Regions from separate parts of the Vibrio apostichopi genome, predicted to be linked through region 2. Evidence: predicted binding sites of a transcription regulator. Region 2 holds the regulator's gene; each other region holds the start of a gene.
The links. The regulator MetJ, encoded in region 2, represses methionine synthesis genes. The targets are predictions, from matches to a motif close to TTAGACNTNTANANGTCTAA.
Positions count from the first base shown of each region.

Region 1: the regulator MetJ is predicted to act here: its motif matches at 3,182-3,201, upstream of metE (5-methyltetrahydropteroyltriglutamate--homocysteine S-methyltransferase).
Region 3: the regulator MetJ is predicted to act here: its motif matches at 2,605-2,624, upstream of metN (methionine ABC transporter ATP-binding protein MetN).

Region 1 covers NZ_AP028067.1:2,421,433-2,429,243, reverse strand. Annotated here, with positions in the region: gene QUF19_RS10805 (YgiQ family radical SAM protein) at 1-677, opposite strand, end outside; gene QUF19_RS10800 (HI_1241 family integral membrane domain) at 1,008-1,688, shown strand; gene QUF19_RS10795 (DUF4250 domain-containing protein) at 1,821-2,021, shown strand; gene QUF19_RS10790 (LysR substrate-binding domain-containing protein) at 2,199-3,110, opposite strand; gene metE (5-methyltetrahydropteroyltriglutamate--homocysteine S-methyltransferase) at 3,389-5,737, shown strand; gene QUF19_RS10780 (GspS/AspS pilotin family protein) at 5,830-6,225, opposite strand; gene QUF19_RS10775 (YciI family protein) at 6,227-6,523, opposite strand; gene yciA (acyl-CoA thioester hydrolase YciA) at 6,717-7,115, opposite strand; gene QUF19_RS10765 (septation protein A) at 7,311-7,811, opposite strand, start outside.
Region 2 covers NZ_AP028067.1:3,496,251-3,504,061, forward strand. Annotated here, with positions in the region: gene QUF19_RS15715 (PadR family transcriptional regulator) at 1-120, shown strand, start outside; gene metF (methylenetetrahydrofolate reductase) at 256-1,155, opposite strand; gene QUF19_RS15725 (bifunctional aspartate kinase/homoserine dehydrogenase II) at 1,476-3,887, opposite strand; gene QUF19_RS15730 (O-succinylhomoserine (thiol)-lyase) at 3,890-5,071, opposite strand; gene metJ (met regulon transcriptional regulator MetJ) at 5,280-5,600, shown strand; gene QUF19_RS15740 (malic enzyme-like NAD(P)-binding protein) at 5,786-7,075, opposite strand; gene rpmE (50S ribosomal protein L31) at 7,410-7,628, opposite strand.
Region 3 covers NZ_AP028067.1:2,970,126-2,977,936, reverse strand. Annotated here, with positions in the region: gene QUF19_RS13280 (MetQ/NlpA family lipoprotein) at 1-734, opposite strand, end outside; gene QUF19_RS13275 (methionine ABC transporter permease) at 801-1,484, opposite strand; gene metN (methionine ABC transporter ATP-binding protein MetN) at 1,474-2,508, opposite strand; gene gmhB (D-glycero-beta-D-manno-heptose 1,7-bisphosphate 7-phosphatase) at 2,749-3,300, shown strand; gene QUF19_RS13260 (MliC family protein) at 3,378-3,719, shown strand; gene treR (trehalose operon repressor TreR) at 3,807-4,751, shown strand; gene treB (PTS trehalose transporter subunit IIBC) at 4,956-6,380, shown strand; gene treC (alpha,alpha-phosphotrehalase) at 6,521-7,811, shown strand, end outside.

The sequences.
Region 1 (7,811 bases), 1.1 Mb from region 2:
TCACACTGCGTTTCTACTTCGTACGGGTTAACCGGAACGTAGGCTTTGTTCGGTTTTTCGATACGAGAAGAATCGATAATTTTGTAACCTTCAGGCGCTGCAGGCAGGTTGATTGCTGTACCGCGAATGTTTGTCAGCGTTGACATGTCTTCGCCGTCAGCAATGCGATGTGCCACTTCAACCAGTGCACGCTCGGCGTTACCGAAAAGAAGGATGTCTGCTTTTGCATCAAACAATACAGAGCGACGAACTTTATCAGACCAGTAGTCGTAGTGCGCAACGCGACGCAAGCTCGCTTCAATACCACCAAGAACGATTGGCGTGCCTTTGTAGGCTTCACGACAACGTTGAGAATAAATCAGAGTTGCACGGTCAGGACGCTTACCACCTTCATTGTTCGGTGTGTAGGCATCGTCATGACGAAGTTTGCGATCAGAGGTGTAGCGGTTGATCATGGAATCCATGTTACCCGCAGTGATGCCGAAGAATAGGTTAGGTCGACCCAGTTCCATGAAGGCATCTTTATTGTCCCACTTTGGTTGGGCAATGATGCCCACGCGGAAACCTTGAGCTTCAAGCAAACGGCCAATGATAGCCATACCAAAGCTAGGGTGATCGACATACGCGTCACCAGTTACAATAATAATGTCACAGCTATCCCATCCAAGAGCATCCATCTCCTTTCTACTGGTAGGCAAAAAGGGTGCTGTTCCGTAGCACTCGGCCCAGTATTTTTTGTGTTCGTGAATAGGAGTGATATCGCTGTACATATTTCAACCTCTGATTTTTGAGGCGGGAATTATAGCGGCATGAGCCTAGACTAGCCAGTAGAACATGCCCCTGTTAGTTCTGGTGTCTTTCGCCATTTTGCAGATAATGCTGACAAAAGAACCATACAACAGCATAGTTGAAGCCTTGAATAACGTCGCTAATTTGTGATTTTGATTAGTGTTCGCAGCAGTTTTTGATATTATTCGCGAAAATAAGTCTGAATAAGTAGATCCACAATGGTCGAATCATTATTAGTACAATTTGCTCCCATGCTATTAGGAGCCCAACTGATCTTAACTTTAATCTTAGTGAAGGGTGATATTTGCCCTGGCCAACGTGGCCGTATTCACAAGATGTTACCTGCGATTGGCGTGCTTTGGCTTGCTGTTGCTTCATTAAGAATTGAAGCGTTTCTGATCGTATTCGCTATCTTCTATTTCTATTCTCAAGTTCAAACTAAGAAGACACGTGATTCAGGCCCTATCTGGGTGATGTATCTTGCTTGTGGTTTGGCGTTGTCATATGTTGCTATCCAAGCAAGCGAACAGGTAAACCCAGTTGGTATTATTGCTACTGTGTTGTTGGTGGCTTTACTGGGTGCTTCTTTCGGACATTTACTGCTGACTATCGCAAGAACGCGCTTACAAGCATTTCACCGCGTTCTGCCTGTTGTGGGCGTATTGAGTGGCATGCTGGTGGTGTTGGCGACCGTGATTAACGTTTATTCATTGTCTGAAGCGCAACTAGAACCTGTTATTTCAACTTTGTTGTTTAGCTTTGCTTTGCTTATCTCTTCTATCGTGGTTTGGTGTTGGCATTTGCTGTTTGTCAAAACACCTGAGAAGTTGCAGTTAACGATAGCATTGCTGATGTTATTAGCGTCAGTGATTGGCTTAACACCGGTTTGGGCGTTGTAAGAGGCTGTCGAGTTCTCGAAACTTTTAGTTGATTAAATCAGTGGTAGCGAAAGAAGTGTGATCTGTTTTTAAGCATGCGGCTGGTAAGCGTTCTAAACTTAATTCTAATCGTGTGTTCGTTAGGAGTTCAGGATGGATTTAAGCAACGTCAAAGGTTTCGATAGCATTATCTTGCTCGGGATCGTCAACGAAAAGCTTCGTTTGGAATGTGATAGCTTTGAAGAGCTGGTCAGCATGTATGAAATGGATATAGAAAGTGTCGTCGGTAAGCTGGATATGCTTGGCTATCAATACGACCCACTGACTAATCAGTTCAAGTCTTATCCAAGATAAACATCGAATTGGCGCGTCATCGCTCGTGTTCAAACAAGTATCGTCCTCCAGTTGATACTGAATTGATGCTGAGAAAAAAGTCACAGATTATCTGTGACTTTTTTGTATCTGGCGTTTGCTTTTGGAGCTTGCATCTAATGTTGAACGCAGGCTCATTTAACTCAACAATCAATACCGTTAAACGACCTCAATCCCATCTAGGTGACTCTTACTTTGTTGTCTTGCCGTGCTAAAGAAAGCTTGCAGATAACGTTTGTCTTTCTCGGAGTTTCTTACCGCCGCAAATAGTCGTCTTGAAAGTCCTTTTCCCAGTGGTTTACTGGCAATTAACCCTTGTCTTGAAAACTCGCTGATCGCCCAGTTCGGTAATGCCGCAACACCTAAACCAGCCGATACCATTTGTACCAACATTAATGTGTTGTCTGCCTGTTTCCATTTCTTAGGCTCTACACCTGCCGGTTGCAAAAAGTGCTTCACAACATCAAGACGCTGTTTTTGAACCGGATAAGAGAGCATCGTGATATCGCTAAGATCTTGTGGATCGATGCTTGGCTTTTCTGCCAAAGGTGAGTTGATGGCGGTGATCAAACGCATCTCGAAATCAAAGAGCGGTTCGTAATGGACCTCTGAACGCGGTTGAATGTCTGAGGTGATCACCAAGTCCAACTCCCCAGCCATCAAAGCCGGCAGAGGTTCAAAACCAAAGCCTGATGAGAAATCGAGCGTCACGCTTGGCCAAGCAACTTGGTACTCCTTCAAAGCAGGCATTAACCATTGGAAGCAAGAGTGACATTCGATCGCCATGTGCAATCGACCATTCACATCCTCTTTCAGGCTCGCGAGTTCATTCTCTGCTTTGGCAATTCTTGGTTGTATCTCATCTGCGAGCTTAAGCAAGATCTCACCCTCAGAGGTGAATTTTACGGGCCTAGTTTTACGCAGGAAAAGCTGACCGCCAATACGAGCCTCAAGGTCTTTCAATTGGTGAGAAAGCGCCGACTGAGTCAGATGAAGAGAAGTCGCAGTGGCTGTAAGCGAGCCGCTGTCTCTCAAGGTGGTCAATGTTCGAAGGTGTTTAAGCTCTATCATGAGTATTCCTCATATTCCCTAAGCCAATTCAATATTTCTTAATAATCACCCTACGGTGTTTTTTATGTTTTGTAAACGTCTAGATGTCCAGATGGATTTAAACTGTTCATCTTTGGACGATTAAAGATGAATATTATTAATAAACAAGATGAATATTTGGACGTTGTCCATAGATCGGATTAGGGCGATAGTTTAGCCATCCAGACGCCTTTGTGAAAAGTGAAATCATCAAAGGCAGTCTGACCGGAAATTAAAATTATCGAATAAGGAACAGACTCATGACGACAACAACGCATATTCTTGGTTACCCACGCATCGGCGAAAAACGCGAACTTAAGTTCTCACTAGAGAAATACTGGCGTGGTGAGATTGACCAATCAGAACTTAAGCTGCTCGGCAGCGAGCTAAGAAATCGTAACTGGAATGTACAAGCCGACGCGAATCTAAGCTTTGCAACTGCGGGCGACTTCGCATGGTACGACCATGTTCTGACAACGACGTTACTTCTAGGCCACGTGCCAAAGCGTCATGCTGGTGGTTCAGGAGATGAAAAAGCCTTTCCAGATTTAGATACCTTGTTCCGCGTAGGTCGTGGTCAATCTCAAACGCAGCCAACCTGTTGTGGTGGTCAACATGGTTTGGAAAGTGGCACAAAAGACAGCTCAGCAGCGTCTGACATGACTAAGTGGTTCAACACTAACTATCACTATATTGTTCCTGAATTCAGTAAAGACGACTCATTCGAAGTGAGCTGGCCACAGCTGTTTGACGAAGTGAACGAAGCGATAAAAGCAGGACACAAGGTTAAGCCTGTACTTCTCGGCCCACTGTCTTACTTGTACCTAGGCAAAGAAGTGGAAGAGGGCTTTGACCGCTTAACCCTGTTGCCTCGCCTTCTTACTGCCTACCAAGCGATTTTGGCTAAACTTTCCAAGTTAGGTGTTGAGTGGGTGCAAATTGACGAACCTATTCTTTCTCTGGAACTTGAAAAGCGGTGGTCTGAATCATTCAAGTTGGCTTATCAAGTGATTCAAGGCGATGTAAAACTGCTGCTTACCACTTACTTTGATTCAGTGACTGACACGTTAGATAACATCGTAGAACTGCCCGTCAACGGTTTACACATCGACTTGGCTGCAGCACCGCAGCAACTTAATGAGGTGGTGAACAAGTTACCGGAAGATTGGGTGCTTTCTGCAGGGGCGATTAACGGTCGCAATGTGTGGCGTGCTGATTTGGCCGCGCATCTGGATCTACTACAGCCAGTGAAAGAGAAGCTAGGAGAAAAACTGTGGGTGGCAAGTTCATGCTCGTTGCTGCACAGCCCAGTGGATTTAGAATTAGAAGATTCGCTTAGCGAAGAAGTGAAGAGTTGGTTTGCTTTCGCGAAACAGAAAGTCACCGAGGTGAGTTTATTGGGAGCTGCGTTAGACGGCGATCAAAATGCCATTTTAGCTTGTGAGACGTACAGCCAGCCAATTGTTGCTCGTAAGAGCGCGACTCATGTCAACAAGCCTCAGGTACAAGCTCGCCTTAATACCATCACTAAAGCGTTAGCTGAGAGAAGTGCGCCTTATGCTGAGCGAGCGGCGCATCAGTCTGAAGTTCTCGGCTTACCGTTGTTACCAACCACAACGATTGGCTCTTTCCCGCAAACCGGTGAGATTCGCGTTCAACGTAGCGCCTACCGCACCGGTCAATTGAGTGAAGCGGAATATACCAACGCACTAAAAGGTCACATCGCGGATGCGGTCAAACGTCAAGAAGCACTCGATTTGGATGTGCTTGTGCATGGTGAAGCCGAGCGAAATGACATGGTGGAATACTTTGCAGAAAATCTAGCAGGCTTCCAAACCACCAAATTTGGTTGGGTACAAAGCTATGGTTCTCGCTGCGTGAAACCTGCGATTGTGGTTGCGGATATCGAGCGTGAAAAACCAATGACGGTAGAATGGTCGACCTATGCTCAATCTCTGACTTCAAAGCAAATGAAAGGAATGCTCACAGGACCTGTCACTATCTTGTGTTGGACATTCCCACGTGAAGACATCTCTCGCAAAGAGATCACCAACCAATTAGCGTTTGCGCTGCGTGATGAAGTGTCGGATTTGCAAGACGCTGGAATCAACATTATTCAAATTGATGAGCCTGCTATTCGTGAAGGCTTGCCGCTGAAAAAACGCGACCATGCAGAATACTTAGAGTGGGCGGTCGATGCCTTTAAGATTTCAGCAGCGAGTGCCAAGCCAGAGACTCAGATCCATACACACATGTGTTACAGCGAGTTCAACGAGATCATTGATTCAGTGGCGGCGCTAGATGCAGATGTGATTACCATTGAAACCTCTCGCTCGAACATGGAACTGCTGAAAGCGTTTGAAGAGTTCAATTACCCGAATGCGATTGGCCCAGGTGTTTACGATATTCACTCACCAAACATCCCATCAGAAGAGTGGATTGTTGATTTGCTGAAGAAGGCGGCAGAGAAAATCCCGGCAGAACGTTTGTGGGCAAACCCAGATTGTGGTCTTAAGACACGTAACTGGGCAGAGACAGAAGCTGCACTGACCAATCTTGTATCGGCGACTAAGACACTGCGTAAAGAGTGGGAATCGGCAGGAGTTTAAGTTTAGCTAACGTTAGGGTTTGATTACTCTCAAAAAACAAAGGCCTCGCAAATGCGAGGCCTTTCTACTTGGTGCTTATTCGAATCTCGAATTTAGCTGCTGCTCTGGCAAGTATCTTTGCTGATCAGCTTCTCAACCATCAATTGTCCGCGAGTATTGCGAATCTTGATGTTGTAAGCCAAGCCCATGTCGAGGTTTGCTCTTACTTCAGAGTTGGTGCAGTAGCTATTCACACTCATGTCTACAACTTGGTTCAAAGGCTTAGCACCTTTAGCGTCTTGGTTGTAGATCATCATGATCTCGATAACGGTGTTTTTTGCCAGTACACGCATAACTGACAATGGGCCATACTCAATTGGCAGGCCAGCCGATAAAACGCCAGCACGGTGTTGTGCCATCATTTCAAGCTGTCTTTGTTGGTCTTGCTCACTTGAAGCACAGCCTGCAAGCAGAGCTAAAGCCAGTGAACCAATAATCCATTTTTTCACGTTAAAATACTTTCTTGAATGGTTTTACGATGACATTTTGGTAGACACCAGCATCAATGTACGGGTCTGCGTCAGCCCATGCTTGTGCGTCTTCTAAAGAGTTGAACTCAGCAATTACAGTAGAACCTGTGAAACCCGCTTCACCAGGGTTATCTGAATCGATAGCGGGCATTGGACCTGCTGTTAGAAGTCGACCTTCATCGTGAAGTGTTTGTAGGCGTTCTAGATGTTGTGGGCGAACACTTAGGCGTTTTTCTAATGAGTTTTCGACGTCTTGAGAAAAAATCACGTACCACATGTTGAGATATCCTTATGTTACTTCACTGAATTAGAGCGATTAAATTATTTATCTGGCTAATTTACGCGAACTAATGGGTATTGGAAGAGCTAATGATAAGAAATTGTGAAATGGTGCGGCAGAGTGAGAAGGTCTTTAGCATTTTTAATCGAAATGACTAAAGACCTTTGAGAGAGATAAGGTCGTCGAAGGACTATTTGTTGATTGGGCGAGGTTTACCGCTTTCGTCTACAGCAACGTAGTTGAATGTCGCGCCACAAACTTTATAACGATCGCCGATGCCGTGATCAAGTACCGGCTTAACCCATACCTCTAGGTCGATATTCATCGAGCTGCGGCCAATCTTGGTGCAGTCGCCATAAACACAGACTACATCGCCGACCGATACTGGCTGTTTGAATTCGATGCTTGATACTGACACGGTGACTATTTTTCCGTTTGAGATCTCTTTCGCCAGTATGCCGCCAGCCAGGTCCAGTTGAGACATTATCCAACCACCGAATATTTGACCTGCTGCATTGGTATCAGAGGGCATCGCCAAGGTGCGAAGAAGTAAAGAACCAATCGGGTTCAAAGTTGATTGAATAGTCATTGTTGTACTCTTAATGGTATTGATTGTTTTGAATTTAAATAGATGTGTTTGCGGTACTCGCGGTGGTCGTATTTTTAACGTATTCACCGAACACAAACAATCAGTGGCCAATGATCACGAGTATCATTGGCCACTGTTAAATCGCATATTGATAATAATTGTATCAAAAAGGGGATGCGGACTCATCTCTAAGGGTTATTTCTCGTCGGTATTTTTACCTGAGAGCTCTTGTTGCTTATCGTTTTCTGGAGCTTGCTCTTTTGACTGAAGCTGGTCTTTTGGTAAATGCTTGTAGATATAAACACCCGTTAGCAAGGTAAATGCAAAAGTAGCGATGAGAAGGCCAAACACTTTGAAGTTGACCCACACATCCAATGGTAGGTTGAAAGCAACGTAAACATTGAGGATCGCACACAGAGTGAAGAACAGAGTCCAAGCCCAGTTGATCTTGCCCCATACCGCTTCAGGAAGAGAGATCTCTTTACCTAACATGCCTTTAATCGCTGATTTGCCCATTAGGTGACTGACAGTCAGGCCGATCGCGAACAATGCATAAACGATGGTTACTTTCCATTTTATGAAGTTGTCATCATGCAAAAAGATGGTCATGCCGCCAAATACGGCAACCATCAAAAATGTGATGATCTGCATTTTCTCCACTTTCTTGTAGATAATGTACGTCAAAACGATTTGTAC
Region 2 (7,811 bases):
TCAACGCTAGACAAGCAAGCGCGCCTTGAGCGTCTAACACTTCGTCGTAACCTACTGATCCGTGAAGCATGGATTGTATGGGCTGAAGAAGTACTGCTTGAGCTTGGTGCTATCGCATAAGCTAGAAGCTAGAAGCTAGAAGCTAGAAGCTAGAAGCTAGAAAAGCAAAAGGCTTGAACTCTTAGAGTCCAAGCCTTTTTTGTATCTATAGGATTTGAAATTTATCGCCGATGGCGTTTTATCAGAACTTTTGAACTATAGCGCAGCAATTTGTGGACGAACGCCTAGCGTATGGCAAAGTGCGTAAGTCATTTCTGCACGGTTTAGCGTGTAGAAGTGGAAGTCTTTCACACCTTCGCGGCTCAGTGTACGAACCATATCAATTGCTTGGCTAGCACCAACAAGCTGACGAGTCGTTGGATCATCATCCAAACCTTCGAACTGCTTCGCCATCCAGCCTGGTACTTTTACGTTGTTCATCGCAGCAAAGCGAGACGCTTGCTTGAAGTTAGACACCGGCAAGATGCCCGGTACAATCTCAACATCAACACCCGCCGCCACACAACGGTCACGAAAACGTAGGTAGCTCTCTACATCGAAGAAGAACTGCGTAATAGCACGGTTTGCGCCCGCATCCACTTTACGTTTTAGGTTAATAAGATCAGATTGAGCGCTCTTCGCTTCAGGGTGAACCTCAGGGAATGCCGCTACCGAGATATCAAAATCATGGCGCGATTTAAGCAGTTCAACTAGGTCAGAGGCATACATCTCTGGAGCACCGCCGCCAGCAGGAATATCACCACGCAGCGCAACAATACTTTCAATTCCATTTGCCCAGTAATCATCGGCAATTTGAATCAACTCTTCACGGCTCGCATCGATACACGTTAAGTGTGGTGCTGCCACTAGGCCCGTTTGGTTTTTGATTTCTTTAATGATTGAGTGGGTACGATCACGTTCACCCGAGTTTGCACCATAGGTTACCGATACAAATTTTGGTTGAAGTGTTTTAAGACGGTGAACAGAGTTCCACAGTGTTTCTTCCATCTTCTCACTGCTTGGTGGAAAGAATTCAAATGACACGTTGATGTTGTCAGAAAGCTCAGCGATATTCTGATTCAAAGCGTCGATATGGCCTGCGTGTGTGTATCCCATCTTACTCTCCCTGTGGCAAAAGCAACCACTAAAAATCTTAAATCCTTCGAACGCCGTTTAGACGTCTATATGTCTGTAGGATGTATTGAATACGATTTAATGTCAACAGATCGATTATGAATTTTTCTCAAGTAGATCGTGAGGAAAACTCAAGTCGTTAGATGGGTCGCAAAGCAGAAATAAGGTAGAAAAAAGGCTGAAAAACACATCGTGCTTTCAGCCTTATTTATCTTAGTGAATAGTATGCTATTTACGCGCTAAAACAATTTATCTGAGTATTAAAGCAATTGATCTGACTATTAAGCCAACCGCTCTAAGTATTAAAACAGGCTAGACATTCTGTTTAGGTCCGACTGAATCGCACCTGCTGTCACTTCACGACCAGCACCTGGGCCACGAATAACCAATGGATTATCTTTATACCATTTACTCTCAATCGCAAAGATGTTGTCGCAAGGCAGTAAGTTCGCCAATGCATGTTCTTTAGATAGCGCTTCAACGCCTACCGTTGCCTTACCATTCTTCTCTAAACGCGCTACGTAACGTAGAACCTTCTGCTGAGAATGCGCTTTTTCTAAACGCTCAGCCAACTCTTCGCTCAGCACAGAGGCCTTATCAAAGAAGTCATCCACCGACAGGTCTTGTAACTCTGCAGGTACCAATGATTCTACTTTCACGTTTTCAGGTTCAATATCTAAACCCGATTCACGCGCCAGAATCACCAGCTTACGCATCACGTCTGAGCCATCGAGGTCAGCGCGAGGATCGGGCTCAGTGAGGCCTTGCTGCCACGCTAAGTCAACCAACTCACTGAATGGCACCGTGCCATCGAACTGTTGGAACAACCAAGATAGCGTGCCCGAGAAGATACCCGATAGCGCGATGATGTCATCGCCGCTTTCACGCAGGTCACGAACCGTGTGGTTAATCGGTAAGCCAGCACCTACTGTCGCGTTGTACAACCAATGACGGCTGATCTTAGCGAAAGCATCTTGCACTTGATGGTAATACTCGCTTGATGCAGAACCTGCCACCTTGTTAGCCGAGATCAGGTGAATACCTTGTTGTGCGACTTGCAGGTATTTTGCAGCAAGCACAGGGCTTGCCGTCACATCTAAAACAACCGCTTCATCGTAGCCTTGAATTGAACCCAAACGTTCTAGCCAGTCGTTGCCGTTGTTGGCAATCGCTTCGTCATCAAAGCGTTTACCAACTGAAGTCGCATCAATACCTTGGTCGTCGAACCAATAGGTTTGGCTATCAACTACCGCAACTAATTCAAAGTTCATTCCACGACGCTTTTCAAGTTCCGCTTTTTGCTCAGCAAACAGGCTTAACCAACTTGAACCAATATTGCCCTTGCCACATAAAGCAATCGCAACACGCTTCTGCGCTTGGAAGAGTTGAGAGTGAATACCTTTCACAAGGCTTGATGTTTCACTCTTACGAATCACAGCCACTAAGCTCAAGCCTGAGTTCGCTTCTGAAATGAATTCAACCGGTGAGCTCTTCAGTTGCTGGTAAAAACCGTAGCAATGGTTCGGGTTCTTAGTCACACCCGCACCTACCGCCGCAATCAAAGAGAAACCTTCTTTGAGCTTAATCTCAGCTTCAATCGCGTGGTCTTGTAGATACTCCAGAGCGCCACCAGCGATCTCTTCTGTGTAAGCAAGACGCAAGCAGTGCTGATCCGGTTCAAGCTCGAAAGCAAGCGGCTCTAATTGAGCGCGCTTAAGCCCTTCAAGGACTTCACTCTCTAGACGATCGAAATCATGACCGTGACCAAAAGTCAGTTGCACGATAAGAACTTCATCCAAAGAGGTAATGATTTTTGCACCACGACCCGATGCCAGTACACGCTCTATCTGTGTAGAGCCCGCCTCCGGCTGATAGCTACAGCGTAAGCTTAAGTCCATAGCACTTTGAGCCACAGGCTGTAGCGTTCGGCTGTGTAGCACTGGAGCCGCTAAACGAGCTAATTCACTCGCTTCATCAAGGCGAAGCAGAGGCAGTAAGCACGCATCCGAAACCAAACGAGGATCTGCGCTGTATACACCCGCCACGTCACTCCAAATAGTCACACGTTCAACTTCAGCTAGAGCACCAATCACAGTTGCTGAGTAATCCGAACCGTTACGACCGAGCAGTACCGTTTCGCCTTCGCAGTTTTGAGCCATAAAGCCCGTAATCACCACGCGACAATGGGCATGCTGCGCTAAGGCTTCTTTAATCAGAGGGTAAGAGCGTGCGCGGTCAACTTCAGGTTGAGCACCCGCTTCTGCACGTAAAAAGGCACGCGCATCTTGAGCAACCGCTTGTAAGTCATGCTGGCACAACAACGTCGCCAACAAACGTGAAGACCAAACCTCACCATGACCAAGCACTTGCGCTTTTTGTGCTTCGCTCAAGGGAGCAGTGAGCTCACCCAAAGCGGTAAATTCTTGTTGGATGGTTGCCGTTAGTTGAGAAGCGGCTTCGCCTTCAAGTAATGCTTCAATCAGTTCAAGCTGGAACTGACGAAGGGTTTGTAGGCATTCATGAGCAATACGGCCATCTTTGTCGAGCGCTTCAACAAACTCAATCAAACGGTTGGTTGTTTTACCCGCTGCCGATACCACGACCAAGTCAGTGGCTGATGAGTATTCTCTAAGAATGTTGACCACGCGTTGATAACATTCAGGGTTCGCTAAACTGCTGCCACCAAATTTATGTAGCTGGCGAAAGGTTGCCATTATTAACCCTCCCCTTCAGCGATAAAGCCTTGTGTTCTTTCGAAGGCTTGCTTGAGATCGTCGATTAGGTCTTCTGCATCTTCAAGGCCGACAGAAAGGCGCAGTAGTTGTTGAGAAACACCCGCTTCAGCCAATGCTTCTTCACCCATCGCACGGTGAGTCATCGACGCAGGGTGACAAATCAAGCTTTCAACACCACCCAGTGATTCAGCCAAAGAAAATAGCTCTAACTTATCGACAAAATATTTAAGCGCTTCAAAAGAGCCCGCAAACTCAAAGCTCAGCATGGAACCAAAGCCCAACTGCTGTTTCTTGGCGATCTCGTGACCCGGATGTTCAGGCAGGCTTGGGTGGTAAATCGTACCCACCAGGTCTTGTTGTTGCAGAGCCGTCAGAATTTCACGTGAGCTCTCTTCGTGAACACGCATACGCGCACCTAGCGTACGAATACCACGTAGCGTCATGTAGCTATCAAATGGTGTGCCGGTCGCACCAATACAGTTGCCCCACCATGCTAACTCTTCAGCGTGCTCTTCAGTTTTGGTGACCACAACGCCACCAATAACATCCGAGTGTCCGTTGATGTATTTAGTGGTTGAGTGGATAACAAAATCAGCACCCAGCTCTAAAGGCTTTTGGAACACAGGTGTCAAAAACGTGTTGTCGACAGCAACCAGTGCACCCACTTCTTTCGCTTTGCGGCAAGTTTCTGCAATATCAACCACACGAACCAATGGGTTCGATGGTGTTTCAATTAAGATCAACTTTGGCTTAAGCGCGATCGCCGCATCCAGCGCTGCTTGATCCGATTGATCAACAAACAGAACTTTGAAGTCACCTTTGAGTGAGCGTGTGTTAAACAGACGGTAAGTGCCGCCGTAGCAGTCGTGCGGTGCAATAATAAGATCATCGCCACCTAAGAAAGCCGAAACCCATAAGTTAAGCGCCGAAGTACCGCAGTTAGTAACAACTGCGCCTTTGCCCGATTCAAGCTCGAACAGTGCCGTTTCTAATAAACCACGGTTTGGGTTACCAGAACGGGTATAATCATACTTTGGCACTTCACCAAAAGCGGGAAACCCATAGTTAGTCGAAAGATAAATAGGTGGGACAACGGCATGGTGTTGCGTGTCTGACTCGATACCAGTACGTACTGCGATGGTTGCTGGCTTCCGGCTGCTCATAGGTGCTTCCTTACAAGTTTTGCGTCTGAGAATCACAGCTGCTTGTCGGCATTTTGCGGCTGTGTTAGATATATGTTATTCACTTTACTTTCATAAACGTGAGACGTCAACACTTCTAGACGTCCATATGTCTTTGCTTATGGCAGTAAATCCCGCTAAAATCACCACTATTAATTTATTCTAACAACTAAAGTGATGAAGGTACGCAATGGCCGACTGGAATGGTGAATACATAAGCCCATATGCTGAGCATGGAAAGAAAAGCGAACAAGTAAAGAAAATTACAGTTTCTATCCCTCTAAAAGTGTTAAAGGTTCTTACTGACGAGCGCACTCGCCGCCAGATTAATAACCTACGCCATGCAACAAACAGTGAGCTACTGTGCGAAGCCTTTCTACATGCGTACACAGGCCAACCACTACCAACGGATGAAGACCTTCGTAAAGACCGTCCAGACGATATTCCGACTGAAGTGAAAAAACTGATGACAGAGATGGGTATCGAGTTCGAAGCGTTTGACGAAGAATAACAATAACTCAGTCACTGCCTTCAATATTGATTCGCGATAACTGAACCCTATTTGTAACATCAACCACTACGCCCTCTATGACTGCGCAGTGAATGATAGACATAAAAAAACCGACTCCTAATGGGTCGGTTTTTTATTATTCTTTTCGCTCAATAGAGCAGTCGCGAACAAGCTATAACAAGCTATTAAGCCATATAGTTAGCAGGCATCTCAATACGAGCAACGCCAGACTCAACCGCCGCTTCCGCTACAGCTTTTGCTACGCGAGGAAGTAGACGTGGGTCCATTGGCTTAGGAATGATGTAACCTTTACCGAACTCCAATGCAGTTTCACCCGCAGCAGCCAGTACTTCAGCCGGAACTTCTTCTTTCGCCAGTTCACGAATCGCTTTAACAGCAGCCAATTTCATTTCGTCATTGATTTCGCTCGCACGCACATCTAGCGCACCACGGAAAATGAATGGGAAACAAAGTACGTTGTTTACTTGGTTAGGGTAATCACTGCGGCCAGTACCCATAATCAGGTCAGAACGAACTTCATGAGCAAGCTCAGGCTTGATCTCTGGATCTGGGTTTGAACATGCAAACACAACAGGCTTATCAGCCATCAACGTTAGTGCTTCAGCTGGTAGCAAATTAGGACCCGATACACCCAAGAACAGGTCAGCGCCTTCGATAACATCTTCAAGCGTGCGCTTGTCAGTGTTATTTGCGAACAGCTCTTTGTATTCGTTTAGGTCATCACGACGAGTGTGGATCACACCTTTACGGTCAAGCATGTAGATCTTCTCACGCTGAGCGCCACACTTAATCAGTAGCTCCATACATGCTACAGCCGCTGCGCCAGCACCTAAACAAACGATCTTACACTCTTCCAGTTTCTTACCTTGAAGCTCAATCGCGTTCAGCATACCCGCTGCCGTTACAATCGCAGTACCGTGTTGGTCATCGTGGAATACAGGTACATCACAACGCTCAATCAGGCGACGTTCAATCTCAAAACAATCTGGTGCTTTGATGTCTTCTAGGTTAATACCACCGAATGTATCTGCGATATTCGCAACCGTATCAACGAACTCATCGATTGTGCGGTGTTTTACTTCAATATCGATAGAATCTAAACCAGCAAAACGCTTAAACAGTAGCGCTTTACCTTCCATTACAGGTTTAGAAGCAATAGGACCAAGGTTACCTAGGCCAAGAATCGCAGTACCGTTAGAGATAACAGCAACCATGTTGCCCTTACCTGTGTATTTATAGACGTTATCAACGTTCTGTGCGATCTCGCGAACAGGCTCAGCCACGCCTGGGCTGTATGCAAGTGCTAGATCTTCTGCAGAGTTTGCAGGCTTCGTCAGTGCTACGGCAATTTTGCCTGGAATTGGGAACTCATGATAATCAAGAGCTTGCTGACGGAATCGTTCTTGAGGCGATAATTCTTGAGAGGATTGGTCTTGGCGGCTGTCTTCAGACATAGGTGTAGGTTCCTAGGATATTATTATTTGGGGGATCTTGTTCATGTTAATAGATGTACTTCAAAGTTCCTAGGTGGTTAAAGCCTCTGTCTCATTAAAAAACGAGATTTCACTACTAATAAGACCAGTGAGCAGTTGAAATTACTATCGCTTGTTGAACTTTCGAGCGGATTTCTAGGGAAGAGTGATTAGGGGGAAAGTGATGGAGCCAAACTCAAATCGACAGTCTGTCGTCGACATAAGCGGAGAGCATTGCAAAAGTCAGGGTTGTCTCAAATGTCAGGCAACAAAAAAGGACACCGAAGTGTCCTTTTTCATGTCTAAATAGCGAGAATTACTTCTTGCTAGAAAGAGCACCGAAACGCTTGTTAAAGCGATCTACACGGCCGCCTGTATCTACGATACGTTGCTTACCAGTGTAGAATGGGTGACATTTGTCACATACGTCTAGGTGAATACCATCTTTACCTAGAGTAGAGTTGAATTCGAATGTGTTGCCGCAAGAACAAGTTGCTGTTACTGCTTTGTATTCTGGGTGGATTCCAGCTTTCATGGGATAACCTCAATTAGGCCGTGTCGCCATCCGATTCTAAGCCGGACACCACACGTTGTTAAAAAATAAAATAAAGACACCGCAGCATCACTAAAAAGCGATAAAGCCATACCTTTAAGGCGCAGTATAGTAATGAATCTGTGAGGTAGGATCAACTGATTTGATACATTTTTCACCAACACA
Region 3 (7,811 bases), 530 kb from region 2:
ACGAAGTTCTGTACGTTTTCAGCGTTTAGGTTGTCTTCACGAGAAACGATTAGGTTTACGTATGGAGAATCTTTGTCTTCAACGAAGATACCGTCTTTTTGCGGAGTCAGGTTGATAGAGCTCGCGTAAGTCGTGTTGATGATAGACAGTGCTACGTCATCTAGAGAGCGAGGAAGTTGCGCCGCGTCTAGTTCAACAATTGTTAGGTTCTTAGGGTTCTTAACGATGTCACGAACGGTAGCTAGAAGACCAGCACCTTCACGAAGCTCAAGTAGACCTTGTTGCTCAAGAAGAAGCAGAGAACGACCTAGGTTAGTTGGATCGTTAGGTACCGCAATACGAGCACCGTCTTGGATTTCGTCTACAGATTTCACTTCTTTAGAGTAACCCGCAATTGGGTAAACAAACGTGTTACCAGCAATAGTTAGCTTGTAACCACGGTCAGCCACTTGCTGATCTAGGTACGGTGCGTGTTGGAATGCGTTGATGTCGATAGAGCCGTCATCCAGTGCTGCGTTTGGTGTTACGTAATCCGTGAAAGTCACTAGTTCAACGTCTAGGCCGTACTGCTCTTTTGCTACTTTAGCTGCAACTTCAGCAACTTGTGCTTCAGCACCTGCCATTACGCCAACTTTTACTTTAGAAGTGTCGACTTCTTTGTCACCACAACCTGCTAGTACTAGCGCTGATGCTGCTGCTGCGATAGTAAGTAAACCTTTAAGGTTAAATTTCATAATAATCTCCTTTTAATAACTCTATTTAATTTGGTTCAGACGACTTTGAGTGTGGTCTGTAAGTCGTTATCTGTGGTCAACACGGCGAACTAATGAATCACCGATTGATTGAATAATTTGTACCAGCACAATCAACATCACTACCGTCACAGCCATGATAGTCACATCATAACGGTGGAATCCGTAACGAATCGCGACATCACCTAGGCCGCCACCACCTACGGTACCTGCCATTGCTGAGTAGCTCACCAGCGTTACTAATGTAATCGTTACTGAGTTGATGATAGTCGGTAGTGCTTCAGGAAGCAGAACCTTATTGATGATTTGTGTTGGTGTTGCGCCCATTGATTGAGCCGCTTCTACTAGACCTGTTGGTACTTCAAGTAGCGCACTTTCGATAAGTCGAGCCACGAATGGGATAGCGCCAATCGTCAATGGAACAATCGCTGCTGTTGTACCGATGAAGGTACCAATCAGCATCTTAGTCAGTGGGATAATCGCAACCATCAGTACTAAGAAAGGCACTGAACGACCCACGTTCACAACCGCACCGAGAATTTTGTTTAGCTTGGTGTTCTCTAACAGACCACCTTTTTTAGTCGTGTGTAGAATCACGCCTAATGGGATACCGACAGCGAAGCCAACAATGCCCGCTACTGCAACCATGTAAAGTGTTTCGCCTGTTGCGCCTAATAGAAGGTTACCGTTAAGGCTGATCCAGTCAGCAATCTCGTTGAAACTAAAGGACATAACCAAGTACCTCTACTTTTACATTGTTGTCGCGTAGGAATTGAATAGCAGCATTATCATCGGCTTCATTACCGAACAGTTCTGCGACCATCATGCCGAACTTAACGCCGCCTGCGTAATCTAGGTCTGAACTTAAGATGCTGACATCGATATTAAATTTACGTGCAATTTGTGTCATTAGCGGTGCATCAACGGTTGCGCCAGTAAACTCAAGACGTACCAACGGGTAGCTGCTGTTTACGCGAGTTTCTTGCAAGCGTGCTTGGTAATCTTCAGGAATCGTCAGATCCAAGGTTGAGCGAATAAATTGATGCGCCAGTTCTGTCTTAGGGTGTGCAAAGATGTCACCGACAGTGCCTTTCTCTACTAATTCACCACCGCCAATGATCGCCACTTCGTGACAAATGCTTTTCACTACATCCATTTCATGAGTAATAAGCAGGATAGTGATGTTCAGCTTGCGGTTGATTTCACGCAGTAGCTCAAGAATAGATTGAGTCGTTGCAGGGTCCAGTGCACTGGTCGCTTCATCACACAACAATACTTTCGGGTCAGATGCCAGTGCGCGAGCAATCGCAACACGCTGCTTTTGACCGCCACTCAAGTTCGCAGGGTAGGTATCACGCTTGTCTGATAGGCCTACAAGGTCAAGTAACTCACTGACTTTCGCCTCAATAACCGCTTTATCTTTACCGGCAAGCTCTAAAGGCAGTGCTACATTGTTAAATACAGTACGAGAAGACAGCAGGTTAAAGTGCTGGAAGATCATGCCGATGTTACGACGCGCTTCGCTGAGTTCTGATTTGCTGAGTTTTGTTAGGTCAATACCGTCAACAATCACTTCACCTGAGGTCGGGGCTTCCAACATGTTTACACAGCGGATTAGGGTACTTTTGCCTGCACCTGAAGAGCCAATGACTCCAAAGATTTGACCTTGAGGAATGTGGAGGTTGATATCAATTAAGGCATTGATTTCTTTAGTGCCTTGATAGAAAACCTTGTTGACTTGATTCACTTTAATCATAGGGAAACTCGTGCAGGTAAAACAGAATAATATATCGATAGCTCGTTCGATTTACAGACGATGCTATGGTGTTCTATGATCTAAGTCAATAGATATTTTTACGTCTAGACGGCTAAACGTCGATCGTGTTGCTAGGTTAGAAACAAATCGTTAACGAACGCAAAACTAAATAGATAGTGATGAAGCAAATAAAGCGTGTAATAATTAATGATTAATAGAGAGTTGATAGAGAACTGAATTTTGTCTAAACCGGCTGTTTTTTTAGATCGTGATGGTGTGATTAACGTTGATCACGGCTACGTACATGATGAGCATGACTTTGAATACATCGATGGTGTATTTGAAGCGGCGAAAGCGTTTAAAGATATGGGCTATTTACTGGTACTTGTGACCAACCAATCTGGTATTGCTCGTGGCAAGTTTAGCGAAGATCGTTTTCTTTCTTTGACACAGTGGATGGATTGGAACTTTGTCGATAATGGCGTTGAGTTAGATGGTATCTATTACTGTCCTCATCATCCTGAACACGGCATTGGCGACTACAAACAAGATTGTGAATGTCGTAAGCCTAAACCAGGTATGTTCATTTCTGCTCGTGACTTTCTGAAAATTGATATGGCGAACTCTGTCATGATCGGCGATAAAGCTGAAGACATGATGGCAGCAGAAGCCGCTGGTGTTGGTACTAGAGTGTTGGTGAGAACCGGTAAACCCGTGACTGAAAAGGGTGAGGCACTTGCCAGTGTCGTGCTGGATAGTATTAAAGATGTACCAGCATATTTGAAAGGCTAAACACAGACCTATCGCTCAGTATGCAAATGAGTGTTGTTCACTATATTTGCCCACTATATAAAGATGAGGAACGAAGTATGAAAGCTATGTTAGTAGCATCTCTATGTTCAGTTGCATTAGTCGGGTGCTCTAAATCAGCAGCTCCTGAGACTGAGAGCGCAACATCGGATAATCAATTCGTGACTTATCAATGTGAGTCTGACGTTTCGTTTGAAGTGGCTTACCTTGATAATGAAAAAGCGGTATTACGTCTCCCTGAGAATGAATACCGTCTGACTCAAGTTCCAGCAGGTTCAGGGACGAAATACATCTTAGATGATGGAACCTCGGAACTGATTAACAGCGTCACTTTACGTACTAAAGGTGACAACGCACGTCTAGAACTTGGTCGTGTCGTCTATCGAAATTGCCAAAAGTAAGTCATAGTAACCGCTAGGATTTACAAACAGTTAAGTGAGGGATTAGCCCTCACTTTTTCTTCTCTTCCCTTTAACGTTAGACTTTTTATGAGCAAAAAACTCACTATTCTCGATATTGCTAAGCTGTCCGGTGTTGGTAAGTCAACCGTATCACGCGTTCTGACCAATGATCCAAAAGTGAAACCTGAAACCCGTGAAAGGGTGGAGAGAGTAATTCAAGAATCTGGGTACACGCCTTCAAAGTCTGCGCAGTCGATGCGTGGTGGCAGTCAAAAAGTCATCGGTGTCATCATTTCTCGTCTGGACTCTCCCTCTGAAAATAAAGCGGTTAGCACCATGCTGGCTGAGTTATATCGAGCGGATTACGACGTGGTGATCATGGAAAGTCAGTTAGATAGAGAAAAAGCCAATGAGCATCTTCAGGTTCTTAAGCGTCGCAATGTAGATGGCATCATTGTGTTTGGCTTTACTGACTGCGATATTCCTGCAATCGAAGCTTGGGAACACAAAGCCGTAGTGATTGCTCTGGATACCGAGAACGTAACGTCGATTAACTACGATAACCAACAGGTGATCAATAGTGCGTTAACGCATCTATCGGATCAGGGGATCTCTGATGTTGGCTTCATTGGCGTTGATCCTAGCGATAAATCAACCGGTGAGCTTCGTCTTAAGGCCTACCTGGATTGGTGTGAAGTCACAGGCTCGATCGCCAACTATCGTACTGGTCAACTTCATCATGAAAGTGCTTATCAGTTGGTGGATGAGGTGCTTGCTCCTGCGACTCAAGCGATTGTGTGTGCCAGTGACACATTGGCTCTTGGCGTAATCAAACGTCTACAAGAGCTACAACGTGAAGATGTGGTGGTGACCGGTGTCGGTGGCAATGATCTTCTCTCTTTCTTGTTCCCGCGAGTATTTAGCATTGATCCCGGGTATCAATCTGCAGGCAAGTTGGCCGCTAATCTATTGATATCTCAGCTTTTAGGCAATTCAGAGATCTCTCATCACACTCAATCTCCGATTCTATAATCCACTCAATCAAGCGAAATTGAACTGCTTAGATTAAAATTAGAGTGTGATCTCTTTCAATTAATGGGACTGTTCCCATTTTAATTTATCATTTATGTGGGCATTATAATAACCGTAATTGGGAATGTTCCCATTAATCTAAATCCGAGTGGTTATAGCTGCATGGTTTAGATGAGTAATTGAATGAAACCAGGGTGGGGTAGTATGAGTAAGATAGCGAAGCAAGACGTTGCGCGTCTTATCGAGTTAGTCGGTGGCAAAGAGAATATTGCGAGTGTTAGCCATTGTCTGACTCGACTGCGTTTTGTATTGAACGATACGGAACAAGCGAACAAAGCAGAACTAGAGAAGCTTAAGCTGGTAAAAGGCTGCTTTACTAACGCAGGTCAATTCCAAGTGGTTATTGGCACCGAGGTTGATGAGGTGTACGCACTTCTGATTGAGCAAACTGGCAAAGATGCATCATCAAAAGATGAGGCGAAGTTGGCTGCTCGCCAGAACATGAACTTCCTTGAACGTGGTATCTCCCATTTAGCCGAAATTTTCGTACCACTACTGCCTGCCATTATTACTGGTGGTTTGATTCTTGGTTTCCGTAATGTGATTGGCGACATTCGCATGTTCGACGGCAAAACCTTGGTTGAAATCAGCCAATTCTGGGCAACCGTTCACTCTTTCTTATGGTTGATTGGCGAAGCGATTTTCTTCTTCCTACCGGTTGGTGTGTGTTGGGCAACAGTTAAGAAACTCGGCGGAACGCCTATTTTGGGTATTACGCTCGGTGTGACCTTGGTTTCTCCACAGTTGATGAACGCTTACATGATTGGTAAATCGGTACCTGAGGTGTGGGACTTTGGCTTGTTCGTGATTGAGAAGGTCGGTTATCAAGCTCAGGTGATCCCTGCGATGTTAGCGGGTGTGGCTTTGGCCTTCATTGAGACCAACCTTAAGCGCATTGTTCCTTCTTATCTCTACCTTGTTGTCGTGCCATTTGTCTCGATTATCTTGTCTGTGATTCTAGCGCACGCTTTCATTGGCCCATTCGGTCGTATGCTAGGCGATGGTGTGGCATTCACGGCTAAAGTGGCAATGACTGGTGACTTCGCGATTCTTGGTTCAGTGGTCTTTGGCTTCCTCTACGCACCTTTGGTTATTACGGGTATTCACCACACAACCAACGCTGTGGATCTACAACTGATGCAAGACTTAGGCGGCACACCAATCTGGCCTTTGATCGCGCTATCAAACATCGCACAAGCTTCAGCGGTTGTCGGCATCATTATTTTGAGTAAACGTGAAGGTGAACGAGACATCTCGGTACCAGCAGCAATCTCTGCTTACCTAGGTGTAACGGAACCTGCGATGTACGGCATCAACCTTAAATACAAATTCCCAATGCTGAGCGCAATGATCGGTAGTGCTGCAGCGGCTGCAATCTGTGGTAGTGCAGGTGTGATGGCGAATGGTATCGGTGTTGGTGGCTTACCGGGTATCTTATCGATTCAACCTCAATATTGGTCGGTTTACTTAGTCGCGATGCTGGTGGCGGTTGTACTGCCGATAACGCTGACATTGTTCTTCTATAAACGAGCACAGATGAAAGGCGAGCTAGAAACCGCCAACGCGTAATGCATTTAGCAAGCGATGACTTCAAGTGAGTCATCGCTTTTTCTCTTAGTTATAGCTTTTTCTTTTAGTTATAACGGCTATTCGACCATGATTCACATGGTGATTTTTTATTTATATTTTCTGGTAAGTGAGTGTTAGAGATGGCGATGACTGAGCATGATGAAAGTTGGTGGAAAACCGCAACCATCTATCAAATCTACCCAAAGAGTTTTTGTGACAGTGGCAGTAAAGGCACTGGCGATATCAAAGGGATCATTTCGAAACTGGATTACCTCAAACATTTGAGCGTGGATGCGATTTGGCTAACCCCAGTTTACGCGTCACCCATGATCGACAATGGTTACGATATCTCAGACTACTACGCGATTAACCCTCAATTCGGCACCATGGAAGACTTCGACTTATTGCTGGCTGAAGCGCATCAACGTGGTATCCGTATCGTGATGGATATCGTGGTAAACCATACTTCAACAGAGCATGCATGGTTTCAGTCTGCATTGGGTGACAAAAGCAGCCCATACCGCGATTACTACATCTGGAAAGACCCAGTAAACGGTCAAGCACCAACCAACTGGCAATCTAAGTTTGGTGGTAATGCATGGGAAATGGATGATGCAACTGGTCAGTATTTCTTACATCTATTTGCGAAAGAACAGGCCGACCTCAACTGGGAGAACCCGGTTGTACGTGAAGAAGTAAAAGACGTTATCAGCTTCTGGGCTGAGAAGGGCGTTGATGGTTTCCGCTTGGACGTGATCAACCTGATTTCAAAGCAGCAAGATTTCCCGAATGATGATATTGGTGATGGTCGTCGTTTCTATACCGATGGCCCACGTGTGCATGAATATCTAAAAGAGATCAGTGAAGCGGTATTCCAGAAATACGGCAGTGTGACCGTAGGCGAGATGTCTTCAACCACGTTAGAACATTGTCAGCAATACTCAAACATTGATAACAGTGAGTTATCGATGGTGTTTAACTTCCACCACCTTAAGGTTGATTACACCAATGGTGAGAAGTGGACCAATGCGCCGTTTGATTTCTTACAGCTCAAGTCGATCTTCAATCACTGGCAAACGGGCTTGAACGGTAAAGGATGGGGAGCACTGTTTTGGTGTAACCATGACCAACCAAGAGTCGTGAGCCGCTTGGGTAACGATAAACAATATCGTGTTGAGTCGGCTAAAATGCTGGCTGCTTCTGTGCACATGATGCAAGGCACGCCTTATATCTATCAAGGCGAAGAGATTGGTATGACTAACCCTGGTTATACCGACATCAGCCAATATCGTGATGTAGAGAGCACCAACATGTACGACATCATGGTTAACCGTGATGGTGTGGCTCATCAGGATATGATGGCGATTTTAGCGCAAAAATCTCGTGATAACTCTCGTACGCCAATGCAATGGAACGATGAAACTTACGCAG